4 regions of the Clostridium cellulovorans 743B genome follow, and region 1 is predicted to be linked to each of the others. Evidence: riboswitches for the same ligand, from Rfam matches in the RefSeq annotation. Region 1 holds a riboswitch; each other region holds the start of a gene.
The links. A riboswitch is a leader RNA that binds a small molecule or an ion and turns the genes downstream of it on or off. The one in region 1 is predicted to bind S-adenosylmethionine.

Region 1 (6,302 bases):
ATTTTGAGAAGGCTAACTTAATTTCATATTCTCATGGTGAATATTATGGTTTGAATAGCAAAGCTATAGGTAGTTTTGGATTTTCAGTGACTAAAAAAGCTAAAAGGAAAGAAAAAAAATAAACTAATATTGAGCAATTTAATGATAAAAAATAAGTTCAAGCTTTTATTCAAATATACAAAAAATAATCTCAAAGCTTTATAACTCTAAAGCTTTGAGATTAAAATACTAGTTATTTTTTCCCATTAATTTTACTAATACAGCCTTTTGAACATGCAATCTATTCTCTGATTCTTCGAAAATCTCTTCTTGATGTTCTTCAAAAATTTCAGTAGTAATCTCTTCATCCTTATGAGCTGGAAGGCAATGTAACACCATAGCATCAATTTTTGCAAAGCTCATAAGTTGTTTATTAACTTGATAGCTTTTGAAAATTTCCTTTCGAAGATTCTTCTCTGTTTCTTGTCCCATGCTAGTCCAAACATCTGTTATAACCACATCAGCATCTTTAACAGCCTCTTCCGGAGAATTTGTAATAGTAAGAGTACCTAAGGAGTCCTTTTCAACAAGCCTAGCAGCTTCTATGATTTTTTCTTTAGTTTCATATCCTTTTGGTGTTGCAATGCTGAAATCCATATCGACTTTAAGACAACCAATCATTAAGGTGTTCGCCATATTGTGTCCATCACCAACAAAAGCAACTTTTAGGCCTTTAAATTTTCTCTTATTTTCTTTTATTGTCAATAAATCCGCAAGAACTTGACATGGATGCTCTTCATCAGTAAGCCCATTTATTATAGGAATTCTCGAAGCAGCAGCTAGTTCCTCAACTTCTCTTTGGTCAAAGGTTCTTATCATGATTCCATCTAAATAACGAGCAAGTACCCTACCTGTATCTTCAATAGCTTCTCCCCTGCTCATTTGAATATCACTAGAGTTTAAAAATAAAGCAAATCCACCTAATTGATACATACCTACTTCAAAGGAAACTCTTGTTCTTGTAGAATGTTTCCTAAAAATCATTCCTAATGTTTTACCTTTTAAATAGTGATGTTCTATTCCATGTTTTGTTTCATATTTTAATTGTTCACTTAAATCTATAATTTCAAGGATTTCTTCTTTTGAAAGATCCTTTAATGTCAATAAATCCTTTGCCTTCATTTTTTAGCCTCCCCTTCGCCATTAGTATATCATTGTACCTATGCCTTCATCAGAAAATAATTCTATTAATATAGAATGAGGAGTTCTTCCATCCAATATATGAACTCTACGAACACCATTTCTAACGCTTTCAACACAACTTTCTATTTTAGGAATCATGCCCCCACTTATTATTTTGTCCTCCATAAGAAGTGGAACTTCACCAACTTTTAACTTAGAAATCAATGTATTTTCATCTTTAGGATCCATCATTAGTCCAGGAACATCAGTTAAAAGTATTAACTTTTCAGCTTTAAGTGCTGAGGCTATTTTTGCTGCTGCAACATCACCATTGATATTATAAGTTTTACCATCTTCACCAACACCAACTGTTGCTATAACAGCCATATATCCATTTTTTAAAGAGTTATCTATGATTTCTGTATTTATTTGTTTAACTTCTCCTACATAGCCTAAATCTTCTTCACTTTTAACTTTTTCAGTTATTATCATGTTTCCATCTATTCCGCATAGTCCAATAGCTTTCCCACCGTTAGAATTTATACGGAAGACTAAATCTTTATTTACCTTTCCAGCTAAAACCATTTGTACTATATCAATTGTTTCTTCATCAGTATATCTCAAGCCGTTAATAAATTTAGGTTCCTTACCAACTTTATTTAGCATATGATTTATTTCTGGACCACCACCGTGAACAAGTACTACGTTGATACCAACACAACTCATTAGTATTAAATCATTGATTACAGCATCTTTAAGCATTTCGCTTTTCATAGCATTGCCACCATATTTAATAACTACAGTTTTCCCATAGTAATCTTTTATATACGGAAGTGCTTCTATCAAGGTATATGCTTTATCTGCAGTTGTCTTCATTTTATTTTGCCTCCTTCATAGTAAAAACCTATTATCAATATACTTTTGATAATAGGTTATATCCAATTCAAATATATATTGAATCTATTTGAGCAAAGAAATTATTCAATGCGTTAATTGTTAAATTATCCTGTATTTATATTGTAGCATATAAAAAATGCATTGTATATATATACAATGCATTTTATTATTATTCATATCGCAAGTTAAAAACACTCAATTTTAGCAATTTATTAAATGTCGTTGCTAAGAATAAATATAAAAAGTCATTCATTTTATATTTAGCTATCACCCATTACATTTTTTCAAAGCTTCCACAATCAGTACATTCTACTGTATTTGCTGTAGCCTCGTGTTTAACAACATTAATTCTTTCAAGTTCACAGTAATTATCTCTTGAATGGAATTTACATTCATTTACAATACAACCTATACTGTTATTATGTCCATTTGATAATCTAATTTTATTATCCATGATACACACCTCCTAAAAAAGTTTACATTATATTATTTGCTCAAAACAAAAATATATGTGTAGATTTTAGAAGCTATTTTGGTTACTTTTTATCTCTTTTGAGATTGTAAGGCGTTTCTTGATATACATAATAGTTTATCCAATTATTATAAATCATACTTCCTGTTGAGCGCCAAGTAACTTTAATACCTTTTTCAGGATCATCATCAACAAAATAATTAAATGGAGTTTCGATTTTTAGCCCTGCATTTATATCTCTGAAGTATTCTAAACTTAATGTTTCAGCATCATATTCAGGATGACCTGTTATGAATACCTTTCTTTTTGATTTATCAGTAATTAGAAGTGGACCTGCTTCTTTTGAATAAGCTAAAGTTTCTAAATCTCTTACTTCTTTTATATCCTCTATACTATTACCAGTATGCCTAGAATGTGGTGCATAAAATACATCATCAAGGCCTCTCATTAATGGCGAATTTTTATCTAAATTTTCGTGTTCAAATATACCAAACATTTTTTTCTCTAATGGTTTTTTATCAATTCCATAATAATAATATAAGGCTGCTTGTGCTCCCCAACAGATAAATAGCGATGATTGTACATTAGCTTCAGCATAATCGAAAATTCGTGTTAGTTCATTCCAGTATTGTACATCTTCAAATTCCATATTTTCTACTGGAGCTCCGGATACAATTAAAGCATCAAAGCTTTTATCCTTTATTTCTTCAAAAGTTGTATAAAAAGTATCCAAATGAGATTTTGGAGTGTGTTTACTTGTATAATCTGAAGTTTGCAAGAACGTAACATTTATTTGAATAAGGGAATTGCTTAACAATCTTAATATTTGAGTTTCAGTTACAATTTTTGTTGGCATTAAATTTAAAAAGAGAATTTCTAAGGGGCGAATCTGCTGACTTTGAGCTCGTTCGTGATTCATTACAAAAATATTTTCATTTATAAGTGTAGCAGTAGCTGGTAAATCTTTTGGTAAAATAACTGGACACATATTAACTCCTCCTCAACGAATAGCATAAAAAAACTCTATTACATTGGAGTAATAGAGGAAATTGTCACATAATGACTATAAAACACCTCATCTCCCAGACGCTTGTCCGCAGGAATTAGCACCTTGCACTCATTTGCAGGTTGCCGAGGCTTCACAGGGCCTAATCCCTCCACCTCTCTTGATGACGTTGATAAATGTAATTAAAAAAAATTATACAATAAAAAACATACTTTGTAAACAAAAGCTTTATAATTAAGGTTTAAGAAATAAAAAAAATTCGATATTTCTAAGGATCCAATAAAGTATTAGTAATGTTAACCCAAGCCAGTAGAAGCTTGGATATCTAGGTAATAAAAAAAGTTTTTTATTAAATGAAAGAGCTAATAACTCTAAATATTTAAGGAATCCAAATATAACTATAAGCATAGTTGCTACATTTGATTTTAAGCAATTTAATATATCACCACGAAATAATGCTAAGATACTACGTGTCATACCGCATCCTGGACATAATAGTGAGGTTTTTTCATAAAATGTACATTGGGGTAATAATTTTACAACAGAAAATATGTAGTATCTTAAAAGATAAAAAATAAAAATAGATATAATAGGCAAAACAAGTAACGATATTCTTAGTATAGCTATTTTGTTAGGAGTTAGATTATTTATATTTTTGTGCATAATAGTCTCCATTCTTAAACTTTTGTATATTTAATTATAACAAACTTTCGATTCAAATAGAAAAATTTTAGTGACATAAACATAATATAAATTCTTTTAAAAAAACATTCCTCACTATAAATTATTTAGAGTGAGGAATGTTTTTATGAATAATAATTAGATTATAAGATTTTATTATTAGTTTTGTTTTGTCTTACAGGTAAAGATATAATAAAATCGCTACCTTTACCTTCTTCACTTATTAAGTCAATAGTTCCATTATGAAGTTCAACAAGTGATTTTACAAGACTTAAGCCAATACCACTGCCTTTTTTATTAGACTCACTATTATTAACTTGTCCAAATCTTTCAAAAATAATATCATGATTTTTAGGTGCTATTCCAATCCCATTATCTTTAATAGAAATTCGAACCTTTGTATCATCATCAAGTATTGTTACCCATATGGAGCCATTTTTATTAGAGTATTTTGTTGCATTGGAAAGTAGATTAACAATGCATCTTTCTATTTGAGTTCTATCACATTCAATTAATTTTTCCTCTATATCAGGGTCTATTATAAGGTCAATATTATTAGATTCTATATAATCCTTCATGGATAAAGCAACTTCTTCTACAAGGTAAACAATATCAACTTCAGAAATAGTAAGCTTATAATCACCATTCTCTATTTTTGATGCATCAATTAGGTCATTTATTACTTTTAGCAATCTTAAAGAATTCCTACTCATAATATCAACATATTTATTCAAGTTAGGTTTTTCTATATATTTTTCACCTTCATTTAGGTTTGAGATAAGTTGCAATGTTGATAAGATTACATTTAATGGTGTTCTTAATTCGTGGGATAAGTTTATGAAATAATTATTTTTGCTTCTCTCATATTTAATCAATTTATCATATAGAGTTTTATTTTCTTTTAACTTATTATTTAATAAAATAGTCCTTTGATTTATTATTCCCTCTAAAATTTTAACACGATTCCATATAAAATATATAACCATTATAGCAGTAGTTATATATATAAGATGTGCCCACCAAGTGTTCCAAGGGGCAGTACTTATTTTTACTGGTATAGAAATAGGTTCACTCCACTGTCCTAAATTATTTCTGCCCTTTACTAAAAATCGATATTCTCCACTTTGAACATTAGTATATCTAGCATAACCATTTCCAGTTACATAGTTCCATTCAGAGTCAACTCCTTCAAGTAAGTAAGCGAATTGGTTTTTAGAAGAATTTATAAAGTAAGGCAAGAAAAATTCTATTCTAAAGTGATTCTGTTTAAAGTTCAATGAAGATAACTTATCGATTGGAAATGGTTCGTCGTAAATTGATACACCTTTAATAACGACATTTTGATTTAGTAGTTTCTTTTCCTCTATCTTTTCAGGAAAAAAACTATTAAATCCATTGATTCCCCCAAAAAACATTTCACCATTACTACTTTTATAGTATGAATAATTATTGAATTCATTACTTTGTAATCCATCATAAACATTAAAATTAGTGAATGTTTTTTCACTTACATCATATTTAGACAGCCCCCCATCAGTACTAACCCAAGGATTTCCTTTGGTATCTAATAAAACACCATATAAATAATTGTTACTTAATCCATCTTCTTCAAAAAATCTAGTGAAACTCTCTTCTAATATAGAAAATTTATTAAGCCCATGAGTAGTGGCAATCCATAAGTTACCATTGTTATCTCCAGTAACATCCTTAATATTATTTGATGATATGGTCTTAGCATCATTAGGAGATTGCGTATAGGAAGTCATAACTTCTGAAGTTCTATCAAATTTGACTAGACCACCATTTAAACCTAACCCAATCCATAATGTTCTATTTTCATCTTCATAAATACTTGATATATTTTGTTCAAGTATGTTGTTTTTTGTCATTATATCACTATAGTGTTTAAATTGTTTAGTAACTTTATCGTAAGAGTCTAGTCCATTTGCTGTTCCAATCCATATTATACCTTCTCTATCTTGATAAATGGTATTTACGGCATCAGATACTAGCGTGTTAATATCAGTACCTTCATTAAAACGAATAAAACTGTCAGTAGATTTGTTATATAAATTTAGTCCTTTC
Region 2 (6,302 bases), 1.3 Mb from region 1:
GAACCATAACCGCCTTGGCTACAGAAGATTGCATCGATTGATGGATCAGCAAAAAAAGTATTTAAATCCGCTGCTCTAGCTTTGTCTGAACCTGCAAGATAGTAATAATTATCGTAAGCATGTTGCCCCACCTTCACCTTAAAACCATAGCCTTCAAAAGCTTCAACAGCTCGCCAGATATCACTTTTATCCATTCCTGTTGCAGGCGACACAATACCTATGGTATCCCCAGTCTTAAGTCTTTTAGGTTTTAACATCCACCTTCACCAACCCTGAACTTGCTCCACTTCTCAGTAAATCTATCCTTAAGATGCCCCTTTAAATGATTCCACTGAGGATGATTCGCAAAATAATCGTGAGTAATAAAAGGCATGCCACTGGAATTTCCCCACCTAGCACAAAATGCCATCATCTTAGCGAGATCGCTATCTATTATCTTCCCATCTAATGTGCCTTGAGGTGAAAATGGTGGTGGTGACCCTGCAAGACTTGGATACTTTTGATCATCCAATTCATAATGACCATCAATAGTTCTAGAAGACGGTATTCTCTGATTTAAGTAAACATCATAATGATCAGCTAAAATATCCTTTGCTGCTTCTATATCCAACTTTCCTAACTGATGTTCCAGTAGTTGTGTAAGTCGAACTCTTCTTGCTCCTTGATGATCACGAATATCTGTATAACAACTGTTTTCCACTTCTAAATTGCGGATTCTCGGATCTTCTGGTGCATTAAATCCAATGAAATAGCCATCCTCCAAAGTTTTTACATTATAGTACTCTAGACCTTGTTCAAATCGAAGAATTTTATTAGTTTTTATATCTCCTAGGAGCCACATACTAGTGTATCCACCATTGCTTCTCTCCTTCATAATATCAACAAAACCAGTCATATCATCAGCATATTGAATAGCCTTACGAATTCTCACAAACTGAGGGATTCCGTTAGGATTATATTTCATAAAACCAGCAATACTTGTATCCGCGCCTAAAAGTCCTGAACCTGTGACAAAGAAATCACTAAAGCTATCTATATATCCTGGAGCCGTCTGCATCAAAATCCTATTACCTCTTTTAGGTACAATGTCTATAATTATATTGAGATACTGCCCAGTTTCAAAGTTCTCCCAAGTGTTATGTGCTAAAAGTATTTTTTTATTTTTTGTAGCAGAACCAGTGGCAATAAAAGCTGAACAACGGCCTTTGGCTCTTGCTAAATTGCTACCAACTACCCCATTATTCCTATAAGGCCACCAAAAATCTATAAGTTCACCATAACCGTTCCATGCAAGAATTTCTTGCCAAGTTACTTGTACCCCTGCCTTATATGCGCCATCAGCTATACCTTTTATTTCATATAAATACTCTATATCAAGCCTATTCGTAAACTGTCTTTCTGCTTCCTTAACAAAAAAACTCCACTCCTTACCTGTATTCCAGTAAGTTAGGAACTTTAAGTTATCCATAATTTCCTTAATTTCTTTTGCAAGTAAGAATCCATGCTGAAAACCACGCTTATATGGTTCTCCTTCAATGTGAATATATATCCAACCGTTTCTCTCAAATCTGTAGCCTTTACCAAAATAATGAATATTGTCCGGGCAATTCTTACTTTTACGTTGCTGATAGCCTTCATAAGGTTTATTGTTTTGATTTTTTTTACTACCTTGCTGTGTATTGTTGCTTTGTTTAGTTTTGTTCCTTTGATGCATATTGTTGTGGCCTTGCTGAGTATTATTACTTCTGTAAGCATTGTTACTTTGCTCAGCATTACCATTTTGCTGGACATCGTTATTCTGCTGAGCATTATTGCCTTTATAACTTCTACTACTTTGATAATTACTAGAATAACCGCTCGTCTCTTGATAATCCTTTTTACTCCGGTAGTTTCTGTTGCCTTGGTAATTATTATTGCTCCTTACCATTCCATAGACACCCCGATTCTCCACTTTCACTTTTTGCATACTAATATCATATTAATATCCTTGGTGAAAGGTGAATCTATATCTAAACTTTTAGGAACAACTTCTTTCTAAAGCAAATATCTTTATAAAACATTTAACTACTTTTGAAATTCTATATATTAAAATTGAAAATCTAAATTAAATTTATAAGCGCCATATGGATTCAATGTAAGACGTTATTTGAATTTATGTTATTTATAAAAAAAAAACATCTGAATTAGATGGATATTGTTCATAAAAACAGTCTAATTAAAAATTCATCCTCATCTCTCAGAATTTAATCTGCTGGATTTAGCACCATCACTTTAAAGTGTGGTTGCTGAAACGTCTTAGGGCCAGTCCCTCGGCTTCTCTTGATAAGGTTAATAATATCATTTTTTTTAAAAGGGCTTTTTTTACTTTAGTTCCTTAATACTTTTCTCTAGTAAACTTATATGTTTTATGTGTTTTATTATAACCACATTTTTCTATTTTGTCAATATGTTTTCACATTTACTTATAATAGTTAATGTACCTGTATTCTATGTAGCAAATTTATGATAACTTTCTATAACTTCATCCTTGAAATTTCTTCCTATTGGAACCTCAAGATCACTCTTTAAGATCAACTTATCTGATAATACCCTTTCCACGAAGCTAATATTAACAATATAAGACTTATGAGTTCTTATAAAATATGGATTATTGATTTCTTCTATAATATCTGATAGCTTACCTCTAACTTGATAATTTCCATTAATAGCATGGAAAGATAAATAATGCCCAAAGGATTCAATAAAAATAATACTTTTCACATTAAGTCTAAAGATAGTTGTCCCAGATTTTAAAGTTAATACTCTATCGGTATTTTGTAAGTAGTCTATTAATACTTCAATCATATTCTTGAAATCTTCATCAAAATTATTCAGACGAATAAACTGTATAGGCTTTACCCTTAGGGATTTAAAAACTAAAGTTTCATCTTCACTTAAGAAAATAATACAATCAGCCTCATTTCTTTCCTTCATCAGCTCAGCCTTCTTAATATCACTGCTATCCACTAATTCAAAGAAAAATAATAAGTTCTCGCTATTTGAATCATCTTTAATATAATCCTCATGAGCAAAAATAATCTTTTTGGGATAATCCCTTAAAGATTTTTGAATTTCAGATTTTAAAAGGCTCTTTAAGTCTTGATTTTTTAAACTTAAAATAATCTTAATCATCCTTCATTCCCTCCCCCAAAAATCTATTCTTTTCGATTTTTTGGATATATTCATGGAGGTTTTGGTTAGGATCTGCTAGTACACCTAGTACGTTATACGCATCATCTATTTCAATAAAATATCTTTCTTTTAAATAATTTAAGGCATCTAAAAACCCCTTTTTATCTGAACCAATTAATGATCGAAAAGTTAAAATCGACCCATCCTTCAAAGCTACACCGAAATAAATCGTATAATTTATAGTTGAATAATGTGCATACTGCCTATTCCAATAGATTTTAATACTTTTAATTTCCGTTAATCTAATTTTGAATGCACAGACATCCTCTCTGCCTTTGAAAATACTAATTAAGTATCTCCATTGCTGGAAATAATCATTGTTATCATAGTATTCCAAGTACTCTTCACTTATATCCCAATGTTTCCACGTTGCTACCACTACAGGTATTTCAAAAACTCCTATTATCACAAATAAAATTCCTGCAAAAATGCCCCAATTTTTATTGAATCCTATTAAAGTATTGGCACTATTTCCGATTTGTACTGCTACGAAAAAAAATGTTATTAACGAAATAAAAATTATTCCAGTCTTTGAACTTTTATCTCCAACAACAAATAATTTCTTTGACTTTTTCAATCAATCACTCCTTTGTAGTTGCATTTATGTATTTTAATTCAATCTCATTCTTTATTATACATTAAATGCAACATTTGCTCATGTCTGTAATTTCTTAAAATATATAACTCTCAATAATGCTTGCATCTTAAATCCATAAATTCTAAAAAGAAAAAGAACTCATCGCTGAGTTCCTTTGAATTACCTCTTAGCCTTAACACTTGCTCTTTCAATTTCATCTATATATTCATTAAGGCTTCTATTTGGATCCTCTATTACAGATAGCAAATCATGCTCATCCTCTATTTCTATATTGCATTTTTCTTTTAAATGTTTTACAGCTGCTACATAATTTTTATCATTTGAAGTTACTAATGAAAGAAACTTTATAACGGTTCCGTCTTTTAAAGTGACGCGGAAAAAAATAGGGTGCATCATCATTACCATATAACTAAACATTGTAGTCCAATAAAGCTTGATACTTTTAATTTCACTTAATTCTATTTTGTCTGCAAACTTTTCTTCTTTACCAATTAATATGCCATATACATACTTCCATTGAGTCCCATACTTATTAACTCTGTAAAGCTCTATATACTTTTCACTTATATCCCAATGTTTTATACAGTTTGCTATTGTTGGAACATAAATCAAGAAAAAGATTGCCGCAGTTGCTAAAATAACTATAGGTGCTGATATTTTATAATCCTCCACCTTACATAGTTTGCATAAATAGAAACCTGCTTCTAGCCCTGCAATAATAGCTAATACAGCTGTAACAATTATCATTGTCCTTGTTGGTCTCTTTCCAATAACAAATAGTTTTTTTGATTTCTCCATTTTTAAATCCTCCTTAATAGATCCTTTATTGTATTTCCTTGATATATTCCCATTATATTACTTATAAAATGAAACACAATTAGGTTGGCATGAACTACAAATTCATAGCACATATAGCAATTTTCTTTAGTTCATGGATGGACAAATGGAAATAATCTCTTGTCTTCAGGAGAATATGTATTTGATAAAAAAATTAAAGGACTTAAACGTGGAGAAAATTATAGATTATTAATTCGAATGCCCACTATCAATAAAGAAGCATATGAATGGGTTAAAGACCATGTTAAAAAGGCAATACTTTTTTTATTCAAACTGGTGGAAGAGTTTTAGGAAAAGGAAAAATAATTGATTTCGTTTATGAACTATAATAGTTGGTTTGTTATACATAGTAGGTAATTATAATATATCACTATAATCTTTTTATTGACTGGAAACAATCAACAGTAACACTGCTCAATTGTTACTACATAAAAAACCTCTGAAATGAACAATTAATTCTGTTCATTTCAGAGATTTTACGTCTTTATTTGTATTAGTTCATATATTCAACTGTTATGTTGATTAATTTATCAGTATCAAAAACCTTTATATAACTTATATGATTTTCTTCATTATAGTACCAACTGTTAGTAGCTGAAGTTTTTAAGGTACTTGACCTTTCACCTAAAGTTCCATTTGATATCTTAGCTATAGTTTCTTCTCCTATTGTAACTTTATTAAGAGTCTTTTTATCATCATGAAGTATTGCCACAAAGAAATAAGTTTCATATTTAGGAGTATATTTATCATGTTTGCGTTCTATAATTATCTCTCTAACATTATTACTAATATACTGATGAGTAATATCTGTTTGTCTATATTCTTCATTGGCAACCTCATCACCATTGATAGTCTTTGCAGCAGAAGAACGGCTAACTCCATCGTCAAGGTACATGGTATATGTTCCTTTTACCCCTTCATTGCATGGATAAATATTTAAAGTTATTGGATTAGGAAGGCCCTTACTGTTTAATTCTCCAACATATCTTTCGCGTTCTATTGTAGGAATTATTGCTCCAGCTCTAACATAAAGTGGTACCGTAAAAGGTATGTGATTTGGATCCCATGCATTTTTATCAGTTATACTCGCATCGATATTTAATGTAGTGCCACCTTCAATTGCATCCAAAAGTGGCTTTCTGCTATCCATAAACTGATACCAACTATTTCCTATAGGCAGATACACATCACGGTTCCCTTGTCCTTTTGAGGTAATTGGTGCTACTAAAAGGTCATTTCCAACAAAGAATTCATTACTTATAAAATCAATTTTGTCATTAAATAAAGAATCATCATCACTGGCTAGAAACATTGCTCTACAAATAGGCATACCATTTAAAGTATTCTCAAACAATCTATCATAGAAAAGCTGCATTAATCTATAACGAAGTTCTATAAAATATTTACATATAGGAAGAACTGCATCATACATATATTTGTAGCTTCCTTTATCACTTTCACTTACATCCTTGAATTTATAAGGTTCTTGAAATTGCTTTCCTATTTCTGCTTTTCCATTATAATGATTTCTGAACCATGGTAAAAAGGCTCCCATAGATGTCCATCGAATTAAAAGTTCAGGATCTATCCACTTCTCTCCATCACTTCCTTTTTCAAAGCCACCGATATCTTGACC
Region 3 (6,302 bases), 1.2 Mb from region 1:
ACTCAGCTATGACCTTGATTTTCTTTGCGCCTATTCCTTCAATTTCTTTAAGCCGTTCAATATCTTCTTCCATAATTCTCAAAGCATCATTTCCAAAATGCTGAACTATTTTTCTCGCTGTCACTGGTCCTATTCCTTGAACTACTCCTGAAGAAAGATATCGTTCAATACCAATAACAGAATCCGGTAATACCTCTTCACATTCCTCAACCTTAAACTGCTGTCCAAATTTCTTATGATTAATCCATTGACCTTTAAGCTTTAAGGTTTGACCTTCTACTATATAAGGTATAACCCCTACAATCGTAGCTTTATTATCGTCATATTTAATTGTTGCAACTACATATCCATTATCTTCATTTTGAAAGACAATAGCTTCAACAGTACCTTGAATTTCTATCATTTCACTCACCTTAGCTCATTTTGTCCCATATGTAACATCAAGCACCTCTCATTTAGCAGTTTGTTAATTTCCAATACTACATACAAACTTATTTATTCAAATAAGTATGCTAAGATGCAACATATACACTCTGTTTAATAACCTGATCATATTTATAATTATACCACAACTATACTTATCTATTTAAAGAGTTCATATTTGAGCCTCTACCAATTATTTATAGTTCCTCAAATTTAATTTTAAAATCTTTGAAGAATTCCATCTTTAACCTTCTACCCTTGATGCTTTTTACATACTCAATCTAAACTAATCTTTTTTTAATACACCATAGCTTTATTAGATGCTGATAATTCCAATTTTCCACATAAAAAATAAGGCTAGCAAGAGGAAATTTCCACCTTGCTAGCTTTGATTTTTTATTTATTTTATAATAATGCTTTTATCTCTTCAACTTTGTTTAATTGTTCCCATGGAAGATTTAAATCTGTTCTTCCGAAATGTCCATAAGCAGCTGTTTGCTTATAAATTGGTCTTCTTAAATCTAATTGTTTTATGATAGCACCTGGTCTTAAATCAAATACTTTACCTATTATTTTAACAATTTTATCATCTGAAATTTTTCCTGTTCCAAAAGTATCAACTTCGATAGATACTGGATGTGCAACTCCAATTGCATAAGCAACTTCAATTTCTAACTTTTCTGCCACCCCTGCTGCTACTAAATTCTTAGCAACCCATCTTGCAGCATAAGCAGCTGATCTGTCAACCTTAGTTGGATCCTTTCCAGAGAAAGCACCACCACCGTGTCTTCCATAACCACCATAAGTATCAACTATTATCTTTCTTCCTGTAAGGCCTGTATCCCCTTGTGGCCCACCAATAACAAACTTTCCTGTTGGGTTAATGTAATACTTAGTTTGATCATCTAAAAGATTTTCTGGAACTACAGCTTTTATAACATGTTTCATTAAATCTGTTCTTATTTGCTCTTGAGTAACTTCAGGACCGTGTTGTGTTGAAATAACAATAGCATCAATTCTTACTGGTTTATTGTCTTCATACTCAACAGTAACTTGAGTTTTTCCATCTGGTCTTAAGTAATCCAAGATTCCTTCTTTTCTAACTTCTGTTAATCTTCTTGATAATCTGTGAGCCATAGCAATTGGCATAGGCATATATTCTGGAGTTTCAGTAGTAGCAAAACCAAACATCATTCCTTGATCTCCTGCTCCTACAGATTCTATTTCATCAACACTAGTTCCTCTAATTTCTAACGCTTCATCAACACCCATAGCAATGTCTGCTGATTGTTCATCTATAGATGTAAGAACAGAACAAGTTTCACAATCAAAACCATATTTTGCTCTAGTGTATCCAATTTCTCTTACAGTTTCTCTTACAAGCTTAGGAATATCAACATAGCATGAAGTTGTAATTTCCCCCATAACCATAACCATTCCTGTAGTAGTTGCAGTTTCACAAGCAACTCTTGCCTTAGGGTCTTTTTCTAATATAGCATCAAGCACTGCATCGGATATCTGATCACACATTTTATCTGGATGTCCTTCAGTAACAGACTCAGAAGTAAATAATCTTCTCATAGTATAACCTCCTAATTTTTAATCTATATAATATATAAAAAAAACTCTTCGTAAGAAGAGGTAATAATTACATTTCCCCTTATCTTGCAAATTAAATCGCAGGAATTGGCACCTTAGTGATTTCACTGGTTGCCGGGTTTCATCGGGCCTTTTCCCTCCACCTCTCTTGATAAGTACTTTTATTTTATTTTCAACAATTACGATTCTATCATATCGAATAGATATTTGTCAATATTTATTAAAACAAACAATTTAATGTATTTTTTTAAAATACAGGTAATTTTTTCATACAATAAAAAAAGATACTAACAAATTAGCATCTTTTTTGGTGGAGGATGATGGATTCGAACCATCGAAGTCAGAGACAACAGATTTACAGTCTGCCCCCTTTGGCCGCTCGGGAAATCCTCCGTGTGGTGCTGGCAACAGGACTTGAACCCGTAACCTGCTGATTACAAGTCAGCTGCTCTACCAATTGAGCCATGCCAGCGTATTAATGGTGGGAACAACAGGGATCGAACCTGTGACCCTCTGCTTGTAAGGCAGATGCTCTCCCAGCTGAGCTATGCTCCCATTTATACTCTTACACCATTTCGTCTGCACTCTCGTGCCAACATAAGATAGTATACATTGGTTAAGAAACTTTATCAAGCCGAAAAACACCCATTTAACCTTTTTACATTAATATATCTACCATTTACTATGTTTTTCTTATTTTTAGACACTAACTTACATATTTTTATAATACTTTTCCCTTTATTTTTTTTATAGTTTTTTACGTTTTTCACTAATACAATGATTTTATTTTTGCACAATTCTAATATTAACATTCTTACCAACATATATATGTTAATGGGGGTGTTATAGGTGAAAAAAGCTAGAGCTAATTATTTAAACCAAAGTGCATATTGTGAACTCGGAGATTTTTTAAAAGACCTAATAACTAATGATACTATTATCATCTGTATTGGCACTGATAGGTGTATAGGGGATTGTCTTGGTCCATTGGTAGGTACTTTATTAAAGAAAAAGCTATTCCCCCTGCCAGTTTATGGCACCATAAAGAATCCTATACACGCCCTTAACTTAGAAGAAAGTGTTAAAAGGATAAAATGTCTTCATCCTAAAGCTTCAGTTATAGGAATAGATGCTTGTTTAGGTAGTAGTGATAACATAGGAGAAATTCAAATACGACCATTCCCTATACATCCTGGGAAAGGTGTCGGCAAGACTTTGCCCGATGTTGGTGATATATCCATAATAGGTATAGTTGATAGCTGCGATAATAACGAATTATTCACTAATAGAAATATTAGATTAGACTTAATAATGGATATGGCTGAAGTCATTACAGATACTCTTATTTATGCTTATAGTTTATATAAAAAACTGTAATAAGATATTAACATTTTGAAACAAAATATTTCTCGTCTCTTCTATAACATATTTTTATAATTATTTGCTTTTTTAATCATATAAGTTCCAAAAATAAAACTATGTCTAAAGCTTCATTTAACATTAAGCAATTATTATAAGTTATGAACTACCATTTTGGGAACATATATATTAATAAAACAAGCTATTACATAATGAAAAACTCCATTATGTAATAGCCTTTTTTATTTTATAGCAATATCACTGCCTGTACTATCTAATTTTTCAATATATTTTAGCACCTCACCAGTTCCCAATGCAACACAAGAGATTGCATCTTCTGCAACATATACAGGTACTTTAGTAACCTTTTCAACTAATTTATCAAGCCCGTTAAGTAACGCGCCTCCACCAGTCATATAAATACCTTGTTCTGCAATATCAGATGCAAGTTCTGGTGGTGTTCTTTCTAAAACAGCATGAGCGCAATCAGCAATAGCCATTACTGACTCTGAAAGTGCTTCTCTCATCTCCTCAGAGGTTACTACAATATTCTTTGGCAACCCTGTTATAAGGTCTCTACCTTTTATCTCCATAGTATTTTCAACATCTTTTTTATAAGCTGATCCTACATTTATCTTTAGATTTTCTGCTGTTCTCTCACCAATCATTAGCTTATGCTTTTTTCTTACATACTTTATAATTGCTTCATCAAAAGTATCACCAGCTACTTTTATAGACTTTCTTACAACCATTCCACCTAAAGAAATGACTGCAATATCAGTAGTTCCACCACCAATATCTATAACCATAGTTCCACTAGCATTAGTTATATCTATCCCTGCGCCAATGGCTGCTGCAAGTGGCTCTTCAATAAGCTTTACTTTCTTAGCTCCCGCATTAGTCGCTGCGTCTTTAACCGCTCTTTTTTCAACCTCTGTAGCTTCGCAAGGGATACATATAACTACTCTAGGTGTAGAAATCCTTCTTTTACCAATTGCTTTTTTCATGAAGGCCTTTAACATAACTTCCGTAATGTCGTAGTCTGAAATAACACCATCTCTTAATGGACGTATTGCTACAATATTCCCTGGTGTTCTTCCAATCATTTGTCTAGCCTCTTCACCAACTGCCAAAACTTGTCTAGTCGTTTTATTTACAGCTACTACTGATGGTTCTTTAAGTATTACTCCTTTTCCTTTCATATATACCAAAACTGTTGCTGTCCCTAAATCAATTCCTAGGTCTGTACCGACCTTAAAGAACATAAAACCACTCCTACCTATTATATTTTAAAGAAAACTTATACTTAATATTTCATCAAATTTTTACAAAGCTTTCTTTCTAATTATAATAAGAAAAAGCTTAACCTTCAATAGCTTTATATTTTAATTTAGTTGCCTTTCCGCCTCTAATATGTCGTTCAGATTTATTTAAATCTAATATAATTTTTGCTTCTTCAGCTATTTGAGGATTAATTTGAGGTAATCTCTCAGTCATATCTTTATGTATAGTACTTTTACTTACCCCAAATACCTTAGCAGTTTTTCTTATCGTAGCTTTCGAAGTAATAATGTATTTAGCAACATCTAATACTCTATCTTCTATATAATCTTTCACCTTTAAGCCCTCCTATTAGTCTTTTGTTAAGCCACTTTCACCTTGAAAATGGCTTAACGAATATTATTTATTAACCTGCTACTTCAAGGTCTTTTATATAATCTTTTGGGTTAACATCAACATACTTGCTTTCTGAATCCTTTTTAAGCACTTGTAAATACAGTGCTGTAGGACATTGTTCCAATTCCTTAAAAGTATGTGTATACTTAGAACTATTTCCAGTTATGCCGATTTCCTGTTTTTCTTCTACCGTACTATTTGCTTCAACTAAAGCTTTTGATAAGTTTCCATATATTGTTTTATATCCATTTTCGTGGTCAATTATTACTATTGTTCCATTTCCTTTTACATCTTCACCAACATATTCAACTTTACCCTTTGCTGCAGATACAACTTTTTGTTCTTCTTTTGCTTCTATGTAGACACCTAAAGTACTTTTGCTACCTTCCTTTGTAGGATACATTCCATCAACCCCTAAATAAGGAATAATAACCTTACCATCTATAGGTTTTGTAAATGTGACTTTATCTTCACTTGCATTTGCAGCTATTTCTGATGCTGATTTCTTAACCAGTGTTGAATTGCTTATAGCCGTACTAGCCGCTGCTTTGTCCTCAGTCTCCTCTACAGATGTTTCAATAGTTTTGTTACTATTATTTCTGGTAACTACAATTCCTGTTATTGTAGCTATTACGCAAATACACACAAAGAGGATTAAATAGAAACTCTCTTTTTTAAGCAATGCCTTCAGTTTATTTTCATTAGGATCTTTAATTTTATCCATTATTAACACCTCCTGTTTTCAGTTTGTCCTGTAATTATATTTTTAATCATCTTTAATAAAACTTTTTGACGACAATAAAAAACATTATTTTACACCACCTTGGATTTAGCTCTAAACAAATCCGAAAACATCTGATGTTAATCCTTCACTTTAATGAAGTTTTAATTAGCCTAACAATTCTTTGATCCACTGATAAGACTAAGGTTGATTATAATTTTTTTATCCCTTTGGTTTTATGCTTTATTGATTTTATAAAAAAATTCTATAAGAAAAAGCCATTTAACTATAAACTTACTATAGTTAAATAGCATATTGATCACTGATTAAATTTATTATTTACCACTTATATATGAGTTTCATTTAACTTCCTGCATTAAATTGCTATACCGTAATTAAAATTAAACTAGTTTCTTTATTGGAACATACTTATTAAAATAACTTAACTTCATAATAACTTTTTTAACAAAGGATTTTATATACCTATGTATTTATTTTCCTTCCAATCGATTCTTTTTATTTC
Region 4 (6,302 bases), 1.7 Mb from region 1:
AATAGATGATTTTTATCAATTTAAGATCACCAATCTAATAATGCTTGCTGTTTTTATTCTTAAAGACTGTACGTAATATAATATAAAATAAAGAAAGCACACAACTAGAATTTATATAAGTAAAATTCTTATTGCAATTGTTGAATTGCATAATCTACATATAAATTTGCTGCCAGTAGAATCCCATCCTCATCTATGTCAAATAATCCACAATGATGCGGTTGCAAAGTATTTGGATTATCTTTATTTGCTGTACCCACAAATGCATACATCCCAGGAACCGCTAAGAGATATTCAGCAAAATCATCTGAACCCAAAGATTTTTGTCTATTTGTTATTATCCCTTCTTTGCCTAAGATTTCATTTGCAACTTTATAAACCTCATCACAAACAATCTCATCATTCACAAGAGGAGACGCACATTCTTCAAAGATTATTTCTGCTTCTGCTCCAAAAGCAGCTGCAGTATTCTTTGCTATCTTAACTACACTCTCATTTACTCTTTTTCTATTTTCTATACTGAAAGTTCTTGTCGTTCCTTCTAAAATAGCTTCACTAGCTATAATATTATAGGCTGTACCCGCTCTAAGAACTCCAATACCGACTACTGTTGGATCAAATGGACTTGATTGTCTACTTACTATCGTTTGAAGATTCGTAACAATTTTGCTACTAATATACAGCGCATCAATTCCCATTTGTGGTTCTGAAACATGAGCACTTTCTCCATGAACGATTATTTTAAAGTAATCACAAGAAGCATTAGTAGTTCCTTTTGTAATAGATACTTTTCCAACCTCAATATCTGAAGAAACATGAATTCCGAATACTCTATTCACATCTTTTAGATGTCCTTCTTTTATAAACACTCTTGCACCTTGACCGATTTCTTCCCCTTGCTGAAAAAACAAGTATATCTCTCCAGCTAATAAATACTCTTTAGCCTTTAAGATCTTAGCTGCCCCTAACAGTGCAGCAGTATGCCCGTCATGACCACAAGAGTGCATAAGTCCTTCCTTTTCTGATGCATACTCTTCTATCTTTAAATCTTCTATCATTAGTCCGTCTATATCTGCACGAAGAACAATACGCTTATTGCTATCTATTCTCCCCTTTATTATCCCAAGAACTCCAGTCTCTCCAACTCTTTTATGCTCTATCTGAAGTGAATCCAATTCCTGTTCAATTTTTAAGGCTGTGTTATATTCTTTGAGGCTTGGCTCAGGATTCCTGTGAAAATATCTTCCTAGCGAAATTATATATTCTTTTTCAGCTTCAATATATTCTTTTAATTTCATCTTAATCATCTCCCTTTCTACTTCAAATATTCCATATATCATTTAAAGCTTACAAAACATCTTGATGCTAGTTATTGATGGTCCATACATTAATCTCTAAGTTAATTTATCATTCTAAACTTTAATGGTTATCTAAACTGGAACTTGACAATTTACCCATTACCGGATAAAAAATATTTACGGTAATCATATATGTTTTGTAGGATATGTTTATTATATCACCAGAATTTTCATTAAGCAATAACTTTAAACATAATTAAGAGTAATTCCTATAAATTTCCCAAATGTTAATTTATAAGAATTACCCTAATTTAACCCGTTGTGCTAGTTAAATACGCTGGCAATACTTACAAATAGAAAAACTCCAGCATATTTGCTAACCTATCATTAAAAAACACCACTAATCTAATGATAGGAGGCTAACCTATATGCCAGAGTTTAATAAAGATTCTACCATAACAATAAATGACTTAAAAGATTTTATTGTTGTCACTTATGTTATAATTGATGACTTTTACCAAAAAGTAACTCCAACATTTATTAAAAATCGTCGTAACATCGCTAAATCAGTAATGACTGATAGCGAAATAATTACGATTTCTTTAGTAGGTGAACTCTTAACCATTGACTCTGAAAAAGCATGGTTTGGATTTTGCTCTAAAAACCTACGAGACTTATTTCCCAACTTTTGTAGTAGGCCGAGGTTTCATAGAGTTAGAAAGTCATTATTTCGAGTCATTGATGAAATTCGTAAAGAGTTAACGAAATTTCTTAACTATCAATATGACCGAATGAGAATTGCAGATAGTATGCCAATTCCTGTGTGTAAGTTTGGGAGAGCTCATTTCCATAAAGCTTTTAAGCCGGAGGCTGCCTACGGGCGATGCGCTTCGAAAAAAGAAACATATTATGGATTCAAATTACATGCTTTAGTAGCCCTCGATGGCTATATCACAGATTTTACTGTAACAGCAGCAAATATTGATGACAGAGATGTCGTCTGGGAACTCACAGCTAATTCAGAGATTGATATACTAATAGGTGATAAAGGATATATAGGTCAAAAAGTTGCTTCGCAATTAAAAGAAACAAGGTACATTCGTCTTTTAACAATAAATCGTAACAATAGTAAAACTAAACTTTTAAAACCTTTTAGGCAGTTGATATTCAAGGCTCGTCGTAGAGTAGAAACTACTTTTTCTCAGCTCTCCGAGCAATTAAATATGCAGAGGGTTCTTACAAAATCAACTTGGGGATTTGCCACAAGAATATCAAATAAAATATTAGCTCATAATCTTTGCTATTTTATAAATAAATTTTTTAATATAGGTATAGAAATATCAAAGATTAAAGAATTAGTATTCGGATAATAATTTCCAAAAACAGTATATGAGACAATAGGATAGGACTGCCTAAAATCATGGTATAAATATCCTTTTAATGAAAACTTATCTGCTAGCACAACAGGTTAATTTAACTATTGATTTGAACCACCATTTCTTGTATATAGCTCATTTTCCTGTACCACTCCAATTTATTTATGTAGGATTACATGGAAACTCATAACTATTTGACATAGTTATTGGACGCTTTACTGCTCAGGTCTCTTTATCAATAAAACTGATATCTCTTAAAAATTTCTCAATTATTTCTTACGCATTATCTTCTTATAAACATAAAAAGATAGATGCATTTATTGCCACTGCATCTATCTTCCTGTTATTAGTTTTAGTTTTCTGCGAAAAGAGGTGTTGAGAAATATCTTTCACCAGTATCAGGAAGAAGAACTACGATGTTCTTTCCATGATTTTCAGGTCTGTTTGCTAGCTCAGTTGCTGCCCAAAGAGCTGCTCCTGATGAAATTCCGACCAATATTCCTTCTATTTTCGCAATAGCGCGTCCTGTTTCAAAAGCATCTTCATTTTCTACAGTTATTATTTCATCATATATTCCCTTGTTAAGAACATCTGGTACAAACCCGGCACCAATGCCTTGTATTTTATGCGGTCCTGGTGTACCCTTTGAAAGTACTGGTGAAGCTGCTGGTTCTACAGCCACAATCTTTACATCAGGATTCTTTGATTTTAAGAATTCTCCAACGCCTGTTATAGTTCCACCTGTTCCGATACCAGCAACAAAAATATCAACTTTTCCATCTATGTCCTCCCATATTTCCGGTCCTGTAGTTTCTCTATGAATTTTAGGGTTAGAAGGGTTTACAAATTGTCCTGGGAGGAATGAATTTGGAATCTCTTCTCCAAGTTCCTTAGCTTTTTCTATTGCACCTTTCATTCCCTTTGCACCTTCTGTTAATACAAGTTCAGCACCATAGGCTTTTAAAAGATTTCTTCTTTCTATACTCATTGTGTCTGGCATAGTTAAAATAATTCTATATCCTCTTGCAGCAGCTACAGATGCAAGGCCAATTCCTGTATTACCACTAGTAGGTTCTATTATAACTGAGCCTTCTTTTAAAAGACCTTTAGTTTCCGCATCCTCTATCATAGCCTTTGCAATTCTATCTTTAACACTTCCTGCTGGATTAAAAAATTCTATCTTAGCGATTATAGAAGCATCTATACCTTTTACTTTACCGTAATTTTTTAATTCTACTAATGGAGTCTTTCCAATTAACTCAGTAATACTTTTATAAACTTTAGACATAAACATTCACTCCTTCATACTTTTATAAATCCATTTTATAATTCTTATAGGTTTAGTATGGATTAATTATAAATCTAATATCATTATATGTCAATAAGGAAATATCTTTCATATATGTTTACTATGTTTTGTATTTTTTTAAATAATCTTTTAATACCATATATCTATGCAATTATTATTATCTAAACACTCTGATTTTTATTATTTTTTTCTAAAAACTAATAATCTTTTAACATATAGATAAGTTGCATTATTAAATTTTAGCCGAGCATTATGGACGTATTAAGAAATGTATATACCCTATAGAGATTCTTTATCAAAAACCTCATATAAGTTTTATTATTTAAGTCTCATGAAAAAAATATACTAACGTCTTAAAAAACAATATAACTTATGGAAATTCTTTATTGACATACTTTAAGTTTGCAATTATAATTAAACATATAAAACTTATAACATTACTATGAAATAACATTTATCTTTAAAACTTAATAATATGCCTTATCAAGAGAAACTGAGGGACTGGCCCTATGACGTTTCAGCAACCATGCTTTATAGTGATGGTGCTAAATCCAGCAGATTTAAATCTGAGAGATGAGGATGGATATTTTCATATAAACGGATTTTTGTAAAAAAGTCTCCATCTTTAACCAGATGGGGACTTTTTTTAACTATATAAATATTTTCAATTATTATGATGTAAAAACTAATTTAATTTTTAAATATCTAGGAACATAATTTCGAAAAAATGTTCATACTTTTATAAGAAGGAGAGAATTATTTATGGATATCACAACAGTATGTATTCACGGTAATAGAAAAAATTTAGATTATACAGGTGCTATAAGCGTGCCTATATATCAATCTGCAACTTTTGCTCACCCAGCTGTTGGCGAAAGTACAGGTTATGATTATTCAAGGCTCCAAAATCCTACAAGAGAGCACCTTGAAAATATAATAACAGACCTAGAGCAGGGAAAAGGAACTGTAGCTTTTTCAACAGGAATGGCAGCAATCTCAGCACTTATGGAGTTATTTTCAATTGGAGATCACCTTATCATAAGCGATGATTTATACGGGGGAACTCACAGATTGTTTAGTCTTATCTCAAAGAAGAACGGAATTGAGTTTGATGTAGTCAACACTTCAAAAGATACAGACTTAACAAAATATATTAGAAAAACTACAAAAGCAATATTTATCGAAACCCCATCAAATCCTACAATGCAAGTTACAGATATTAAAGCAGTTGCTGAAATTACTAAAAAACATAACTTATTATTAATTGTAGATAATACCTTCTTATCTCCTTATCTTCAAAATCCAATTTTACTTGGAGCAGACATCGTAGTCCACAGCGGAACAAAATTTTTAAGTGGCCATAATGATACTCTTGCAGGTTTTTTAGTAGCTTCTACCGAAGATATTCTAGAAAAACTAAGAGTAATAAGTAAAACTACTGGTGCATCCCTTTCTCCTTTTGACAGTTGGTTATTAATTAGAGGAATCAAAACCTTATCAATTCGTATGGAAAAGCAACAGGAGAACGCAAAAATTATCGCTGATTGGCTGTGTAGACAGCCTAAAGTTAAAAAAGTTTACTATATAGGCTTACCTGAGCACCCTGGATATGAAATTTCTAAAAATCAAAGTAGAGGCTTTGGCTCAATGATCTCCTTCGAAGTTGAAAATGAAGAAACTGCAAAACAACTTTTAGAAAAAGTAAATCTAATATTGTATGCTGAAAGCTTAGGAGGGGTAGAAACTCTGATAACTTATCCTATGTTACAAACCCACTCTGACGTACCAAAGGAAGAAAGAGAATCCAAGGGCATAAACGAATGTTTTCTTCGTCTCTCTGTTGGTATTGAATCTGCTGATGATTTAATAAAAGATTTAGAACAGGCACTAAGTTAAGATTTTATCTAGATTTTTAACTTTTAAAGCCTCCAACTATAAGTACACTTTTTCAAGTTATAACTACAAATCTTTGTAATTATAACTTGAAATAACTTTTATTTTATGATTTACCTGAGATAATAAATTGTGTTAGGAGTTGATAATATGAAATATGATTTTAATGAAATAATAGATCGAAAAAATACAAATTCCCTTAAATATGATTTTGCAAAAGAAAGAAGAATGCCTGAGGATCTTTTACCCCTTTGGGTAGCAGATATGGATTTTAAAACTCCTCCCGAGGTAATAAATGCATTAGTGGAAGCTAGTAATCATGGCATTTTCGGTTATTCTGACACTAAAGACGATTATTTTGAAACCCTGCAAAATTGGTTCAAAACTTCATTTAATTGGGAAGTTCATAAACCATGGCTGGTAAAA

Region 2: another riboswitch for S-adenosylmethionine. It lies ahead of CLOCEL_RS05390 (C45 family autoproteolytic acyltransferase/hydrolase); the one in region 1 lies ahead of CLOCEL_RS10780 (homoserine O-succinyltransferase).
Region 3: another riboswitch for S-adenosylmethionine. It lies ahead of metK (methionine adenosyltransferase); the one in region 1 lies ahead of CLOCEL_RS10780 (homoserine O-succinyltransferase).
Region 4: another riboswitch for S-adenosylmethionine. It lies ahead of CLOCEL_RS17345 (trans-sulfuration enzyme family protein); the one in region 1 lies ahead of CLOCEL_RS10780 (homoserine O-succinyltransferase).

Annotation. Positions count from the first base shown of each region.
Region 1 covers NC_014393.1:2,554,333-2,560,634, forward strand. The annotation lists gene CLOCEL_RS10760 (flavin reductase family protein) at 1-122, shown strand, start outside; gene argF (ornithine carbamoyltransferase) at 229-1,161, opposite strand; gene argB (acetylglutamate kinase) at 1,183-2,037, opposite strand; gene CLOCEL_RS10775 (DUF1540 domain-containing protein) at 2,333-2,512, opposite strand; gene CLOCEL_RS10780 (homoserine O-succinyltransferase) at 2,595-3,518, opposite strand; SAM riboswitch class I at 3,603-3,706, opposite strand; gene CLOCEL_RS23675 (DUF2752 domain-containing protein) at 3,771-4,211, opposite strand; gene CLOCEL_RS10795 (ligand-binding sensor domain-containing protein) at 4,361-6,302, opposite strand, start outside.
Region 2 covers NC_014393.1:1,302,242-1,308,543, reverse strand. The annotation lists gene CLOCEL_RS05395 (S66 peptidase family protein) at 1-257, opposite strand, end outside; gene CLOCEL_RS05390 (C45 family autoproteolytic acyltransferase/hydrolase) at 251-1,927, opposite strand; SAM riboswitch class I at 2,227-2,329, opposite strand; gene CLOCEL_RS05385 (LytR/AlgR family response regulator transcription factor) at 2,488-3,171, opposite strand; gene CLOCEL_RS05380 (hypothetical protein) at 3,164-3,808, opposite strand; gene CLOCEL_RS05375 (hypothetical protein) at 3,989-4,627, opposite strand; gene CLOCEL_RS05370 (TIM-barrel domain-containing protein) at 5,160-6,302, opposite strand, start outside.
Region 3 covers NC_014393.1:3,734,979-3,741,280, forward strand. The annotation lists gene recD2 (SF1B family DNA helicase RecD2) at 1-403, opposite strand, end outside; gene metK (methionine adenosyltransferase) at 829-2,004, opposite strand; SAM riboswitch class I at 2,081-2,180, opposite strand; tRNA gene CLOCEL_RS15225 (tRNA-Tyr) at 2,331-2,415, opposite strand; tRNA gene CLOCEL_RS15230 (tRNA-Thr) at 2,419-2,494, opposite strand; tRNA gene CLOCEL_RS15235 (tRNA-Val) at 2,502-2,577, opposite strand; gene yyaC (spore protease YyaC) at 2,872-3,399, shown strand; gene mreB (rod shape-determining protein) at 3,624-4,646, opposite strand; gene spoIIID (sporulation transcriptional regulator SpoIIID) at 4,744-4,998, opposite strand; gene CLOCEL_RS15255 (peptidoglycan DD-metalloendopeptidase family protein) at 5,069-5,782, opposite strand; gene spoIID (stage II sporulation protein D) at 6,255-6,302, opposite strand, start outside.
Region 4 covers NC_014393.1:4,247,090-4,253,391, forward strand. The annotation lists gene CLOCEL_RS17330 (M20 metallopeptidase family protein) at 129-1,298, opposite strand; gene CLOCEL_RS17335 (IS982 family transposase) at 1,727-2,668, shown strand; gene cysK (cysteine synthase A) at 3,027-3,962, opposite strand; SAM riboswitch class I at 4,461-4,563, shown strand; gene CLOCEL_RS17345 (trans-sulfuration enzyme family protein) at 4,746-5,879, shown strand; gene CLOCEL_RS17350 (MalY/PatB family protein) at 6,027-6,302, shown strand, end outside.